2 regions of the uncultured Comamonas sp. genome follow, and region 1 is predicted to be linked to the other one. Evidence: riboswitches for the same ligand, from Rfam matches in the RefSeq annotation. Region 1 holds a riboswitch; the other holds the start of a gene.
The links. A riboswitch is a leader RNA that binds a small molecule or an ion and turns the genes downstream of it on or off. The one in region 1 is predicted to bind manganese.
Positions count from the first base shown of each region.

Region 1 (3,203 bases):
TAAAAGCGATCAGGCCCCGGCCAAACGCCTTTGCAGCGGCACTGGTCTTGCGCATCAGCCACATGCCCACATCGTCCATACGCACAATGCCGGCCACCAGGCCATAGACAAACACGGTGATCGCCAGCGCCACAGCGACCAGCACCACCAACTGCTCGGCAATCGGCTTGCTGGCGACGGTGCCCAGCGCAATAGCCATGATCTCGGCCGACAGAATGAAATCGGTCCGGACGGCACCCGCGACCTTGGCCTTTTCATAGGCCACCGGGTCCATGTTCTTCTCGTTGGCGGCTTTGACCGACGAAGGGGCTACACCCATTTGTGCGGCCTGCTCAGACTCCTTGACGGCGTCATGGGTGTGCTTGGGCTTGTGGAACAGGCTGAGCACCTTCTCCACCCCCTCAAAACACAGGAAAGCGCCGCCAATCATCAACAGCGGCGTGATCAGCCAGGGCGCAAAAGCACTGATCAGCAACGCTGCCGGCACCAAAATGGCCTTGTTCTTCAGTGAGCCCTTGGCCACCGCCCAGACCACCGGCAACTCCCGGTTGGCCTTGACGCCGGTCACCTGCTCGGCATTCAGCGCCAGGTCATCGCCCAGCACCCCCGCCGTCTTTTGCACCGCCACCTTGGTCTGCGTGGCCACATCGTCCAGGATGGCCGTGCTCTTGCCCGCAGCCGTCTTGGTCATCAGCGCCACATCGTCAAGCAAGGTCGCAATATCATCGAGCAACATCAATAAACCAGCACCAGCCATTACGCACTCCCTGTCCAAATTAGGTGGCAAATCATAGCGATTTCACAATGCAATGCCGTCTCAAGCCCCGTAAAACGGTGATCTCTACGTTTTGTTGGAGGTTGTTCACAAAACTTTATGCAGGCCTTGTCAACCACTTCAGCGCGCGGCCCGTTGTACACCCATCTACACCAGAAAGGTGAAAGGACTGAAATGACTGAAGTGTTTGCTATTTGGCCTGAAGACGAACGTGACCGTAAGCGTGCTCCTGCCCGCTTCTGATATCAGCGCAGCTTGCCAGCGGTTGAGCCAGAACTGAAAACCCGGCACCCGCAGCGATTGCAGGCTCACTGATCTCTCTCACTTTAGCCCCGCTCTGCGGGGCTTTGTTTTGTCTGGCGCCGTCCTCCTACAGGGCCACACACCAAAGCCCTCTGCCGTGGCAACCGCAGAGGGCCTGCTTTTATACCGCCACCAGGTGCTCGTACAGAATCAGCGAGCCAATCGCGATCAGCACCACGCCACCCACCGCCTCTGCCCAGCGGCCGGTGATATGGCCCAGCACACGGCCCACCATCACCCCCAAGGTCACCATTGCAAAGGTCGCAAAGCCGATGCTCAGCGCGACCACGGTGATGTTCACATCCAGGAAAGCCAGGCCCACGCCCACCGCCATCGCATCAATGCTGGTGGCAAAGCCGGTCGCGACCAGCAGCCAGAAGCCATGGCGCGCCGGGCGGCCCATCCCGGGTTCATCGGCACTTTTGAAAGCGCCCAGCACCATGCGGCCACCCAGCACCAGCAGCAGCACAAAGGCAATCCAGTGGTCCCAGGCCTTCACATAATCGGCAGCGGCATAGCCCAGCGCCCAGCCCACCAGCGGGGTGATGGCCTCAATGACACCAAAGATCAGGCCGGTGCGCAGCGCCTCGGACCAACGGGGTTTGACAAGGGCAGAGCCTTTGCCAATCGCGGCGGCAAAGGCATCGGTAGACATGGCAAGCGCCAACAGGGAAATGGAAGCAGCGTTCATCGGAGGTTCTTCTGGGACAGTCGGGCATGAGCACAACGGCATGCCACCACTGCCCGACCGAGGTCGTGCTGGCATGCCGATGGTCTCGCCAACCGAAGAACGGATGTCTGCGCCACAGCATGGGTCATGCCGAGTATGTTGACGCAGACGCTTCCAGCGCGGAAGCAGGCTACTCCCCAAGGGAGCCCGCAGTCTAAACCTTGCGCAGCGCGTTGCGGCGCATGGCCCCGGAGGCGCCAGGCTCTTTAGAAATGGATCGCATTTCTGCCTGGTGCCCCAGCGTTGGTGCAGCGAAACGGCCGATAGCTACAGGCCGAAACAAGAGCAACCTCATGTACCCGCGCTGCTGCGATGCGCCCTCTGGCAGCGCCGGTAAACGCGTCTCCCAGGCAACAGCAACGGCGCCCTTTCAGGGTTGGCCCTAGTTCATTTTTGGACGCTTTGTATACACTTAATGTATGCATATGTGCACACAAAGCATAGCCATTGAGGCCCGCTTCTCTGCTGCACATGCCATGCATGGAACCGCGCACATGACGAGACAAATCAGGCCGCCAGGCCGTTACTAAGGCGCACCTGGATGCGCCCGATCCAAGGATGTCAATGACCGATCTTGCAGCAGACCAGAACGCAGGCTTTGCCTTCAACCCCGCCCAGCAGCGGCCCGCGGCCACCACCGATTTGCCCGCTGGTGTATGCCCCTCGCTCTACAACAAGGACCTGGCACCCACCCGGAAAGACAGCCGGTCCTGGGGCGCTTACAGCCTGTTCACGCTGTGGGCCAATGATGTGCACAGCCTGGGCAACTATGCCTTTGCCATCGGCCTGTTTGCGCTGGGCCTGGGCGGCTGGCAGATTCTGACGGCGCTGATGATGGGCGCCGCACTGCTGTTTGTGCTGCTGACCTTGTCGGGCTTCATGGGCCCCAAGACGGGCGTGCCCTTTCCAGTGATGAGCCGCATCAGCTTTGGCACGCGGGGCGCGCAGATCCCGGCGCTGATCCGGGGCGGCGTCGCGATTGCCTGGTTCGGCATCCAGACCTACCTGGCCTCCAAGGTGCTCGATGTGCTGCTGATCACCCTCTTTCCCAGCCTGCAGGCGCTGCTGGCGCACCAGGTGCTGGGCCTGCCGGTGCTGGGCTGGATCAGCTTCAGCCTGCTGTGGGTGGTGCAGACGATGATTGCCTGCTGGGGCATGGAGAGCATCCGCAAGTACGAGGCCTTTGCCGGCCCGGTGATTCTGGTGACCTTCATCGCGCTGGCCGGCTGGGTGCTGTACAGCTCGGGCGGCAGGATCCAGTGGACGGCGCCCCAGCCCAGCACCGGTGGGGCGATGTGGGTGCAGATCATGGGTGCGGCTTCGCTGTGGGTCGCCATCTACGGCACCTTTGTGCTCAATTTCTGTGACTTCACCCGGGGCGCCACCTCGCGCAGC
Region 1 is NZ_CAXYJV010000046.1:23,325-26,527, forward strand. It holds gene ACHWUQ_RS18815 (DUF808 domain-containing protein) at 1-757, opposite strand, end outside; gene mntP (manganese efflux pump MntP) at 1,200-1,769, opposite strand; yybP-ykoY riboswitch at 1,787-1,952, opposite strand; gene ACHWUQ_RS18825 (NCS1 family nucleobase:cation symporter-1) at 2,373-3,203, shown strand, end outside.

Region 2 (3,203 bases), on a different contig from region 1:
AGCGCTGCTCGGCGCTGCGCGTGCTTTGCGTGCAGGAAGAGGCCGCCGACCGCCTGCTGCACATGCTGCGCGGCGCGATGCAGGAGCTCCAGGTCGGCAACCCCTGCCAGCTCAAGACCGATGTCGGCCCCGTCATCGACGCCGAAGCCAAGGGCGTCATCGACCAGCACATTGCCCGCATGCAGGCCGCCGGCCACCAGGTCTGGCAAAACGGCGGCGCCAGCGCGCAGGGCACCTTTGTGCCGCCGACGGTGATCGCCATCCGCCAGCTGTCCGAGCTCAAGCGCGAAGTCTTCGGCCCGGTGCTGCATGTGCTGCGCTACCGCCGCGAGCACCTGCCCCAGCTGCTGGCCGACATCAATGCCACCGGCTACGCCCTCACCCTGGGCCTGCACACCCGCATTGACGAGACCATCAGCCAGGTGGTCACTGCTGCGCATGCCGGCAATATCTATGTGAACCGCAACATCGTCGGCGCCGTCGTCGGTGTGCAGCCCTTTGGCGGCGAAGGCCTGTCAGGCACGGGACCCAAGGCCGGCGGCCCGCTGTACATGCTGCGCCTGCTCAGCCGCATGCCGGCCACGGCCACGGTCGATGCGCTGGCCCACCTGCCCCGCATGGCGGGCAATGAGGCGCCCGCGCCCGCGACGGGCCAGCGCGGCCATGCCCATGGCCTGGAGCAGGCCGATGCCGCCCCGGCCGCTGCGCTGGAGGCGCTGCAAAGCTGGGCCAGCCAGCAAGGCCAGGGCGAGCTGGCAGCGCTGTGCCAGCGCTATGCCGCCCATACCGGCAACGGCTTTGCGGCCGAGCTGCCCGGCCCGACCGGTGAGCGCAACCTGTATGTGCTGAGCGGCCGCGAGCGCGTGGGCTGCGTGGCCAGCACCACAAGCCTGCTGCTGGCCCAGCTCGCCGCCGTGCTAGCGGCTGGCTCCACCGCCGTGTGGCCCGCCAACAGCCAGTACGCCAACCTGCTGGCACAGCTGCCCGCATCGGTGCGTGCCTCGGTGCAACTGTCTGCGCACAGCGCGCAGGCCTTCCTGCAGTCCGAAGCCTTCGATGCGCTGATCGCCGATGCCGCCAGCGGCTGGCTGCCCAGCGGCAGCAGCCTGGCGGGCCGCCCCGGCGCCATTGTGCCGATCACCGCCCAGGCCGCCGATGGCAGCGTGCCGCTGTTCCGCCTGCTGGCCGAGCATGCGATCAGCATCAACACCGCAGCAGCGGGCGGCAATGCGAGCCTGATGACCTTGGACTGAGGCTGAGGCTTGGGGCGCTGCCCCATCCAAAAAGGGCTGGAGATCGCAGGATCCCCAGCCCTTTGCGTTTGTGCGTTGCCGGTGTTGCTGGCGCCGCCAGCGCTGTCAGTCCATCGTCGTGAACAGCGCAGCCACGCCCAGCACCAGGAAGATCACCGCACAGACACGGTGGATCCAGCGGATCGGCAGCTTCTTGGTGATCTTGTCGCCAAACCAGACCACCGGCGCATTGGCCAGCATCATGCCGATCGTGGTGCCGGCGACCACCCAGTAATAGGAAGCCGGGTACTTGGCGGCCAGCCCTACGGTGGCCAACTGGGTCTTGTCGCCCATCTCGGCCAGGAAGAACAGCAGCACCGTGGTGCCGAACACGCCCCAGCGGCCGCTGCTCTTGCCGGCTTCGTCCTCGTGGATCTTGTCGGGAATCAGCATCCAGCCGGCCATCAGGATGAAGGACACGCCCAGAATCCAGCGCAGCACATCGGGGCCGAGCATCGTGGTGATCCAGGCACCGACGGCACCGGCCAGTGCATGGTTGACCAGGGTCGAGACAAAGATGCCCAGCACAATGGGCCAGGGTTTGCGGTATTTGGCAGCGAGGACGAGCGATAGCAGCTGTGTCTTGTCGCCCATTTCGGCAAGGGCGACGACAGCGGTCGAGAGGAGAAAGGCTTCCATGGTGTGGGGATCGTTATTGCAGCCGGATATCGCAAGACAGCATTGACCGCATCGCGACTCCGGCATTGGATCGCAACGTGGTCAATGGTCTCGCCCAGCATCCTCATCACAAGGTGCCGTGTACGCCATAGGCCGCGAAGGCCCAAGTTTGTTGACGCACACTCCGCGGCGCATTGCACGCCCGGCAGGCTACTCCCCAAAGACCGGCGCATCATACGCCCAAAAGCGATGCTGCGCCGCAACACCCACTGCCGCCAGGGAAAATACCAAGCCCCGCTTGCGGGAACTGTCAACACAGCGTAAGGCGATTCACCCATAATGGTGAAGCTCAATGTGCCCCCGGGTACACTACAGCGCGCGGTGATCCGTCTTGGAAGTTGTCACAGGTTTGTTGATTGCATCAGGCTCCATCGCTTTTTTTACTTTTTTCGGAGTCCTCAAATGGGCAACAAACTTTACGTGGGCAACCTGCCCTACTCTTTCCGTGACAGCGATCTGGAAAGCACTTTCAGCCAGTTCGGTACCGTCTCCAGCGCCAAGGTCATGATGGAACGTGACACCGGCCGCTCCAAGGGCTTCGGCTTTGTGGAAATGGGTTCGGACGCTGAAGCACAAGCTGCTATCGAAGGCGTGAACGGCCAAGGCTACGGCGGCCGTAACCTGGTTGTGAACGAAGCCCGTCCCATGGAAGCCCGTCCTCCACGCAGCGGTGGTTTCGGTGGTGGCAACCGTGGCGGCTTCGGCGGCGGTGACCGCGGTGGCTTCGGCGGCGGTGACCGTGGCGGCTTCGGCGGCGGCGATCGCGGTGGCTTCGGCGGCGGTGGCCGTGGTGGCTACGGTGGCGGCAGCTACTAAACACCTCACCTCCAAAACCTCTTACGGGTTTTGACGGTTAGATGACGGGTTTTCCCGAAAAAAAGGCCTCTTTGAGGCCTTTTTTGCATCTGGTTGCAGCTTCCGCGCCACAACTGAGGGGCGGAACTATGCCATTGTCGGTTTTTATGCCAGAAAATAAAGGATGGAGTATTCCTCCATCGGGCTACTGCGATGAATGACCGGTGTTCTACAGGGCGCTATCGCATTATTTAAGAGTTATCAGGAGTCCCTCAAATGGGCAACAAGCTTTACGTCGGTAATTTGCCATACCAGGTTCGCGACAACGATCTGGAACAGGCCTTTGGTCAGTTTGGCAGCGTAACCAGCGCCAAGGTGATGATGGAACGCGACACGGGTCGCTCCAAGGGTTTCGGTTTTGTAGAAATGGGCAGCGAT
Region 2 is NZ_CAXYJV010000049.1:94,006-97,208, forward strand. It holds gene putA (trifunctional transcriptional regulator/proline dehydrogenase/L-glutamate gamma-semialdehyde dehydrogenase) at 1-1,253, shown strand, start outside; gene ACHWUQ_RS20865 (TMEM165/GDT1 family protein) at 1,359-1,931, opposite strand; yybP-ykoY riboswitch at 2,028-2,141, opposite strand; gene ACHWUQ_RS20870 (RNA-binding protein) at 2,373-2,786, shown strand; gene ACHWUQ_RS20875 (RNA recognition motif domain-containing protein) at 3,042-3,203, shown strand, end outside.
Region 2: it holds a riboswitch for manganese, as region 1 does, so the genes downstream of both, ACHWUQ_RS20865 (TMEM165/GDT1 family protein) here and mntP (manganese efflux pump MntP) in region 1, are expected to answer to the same signal.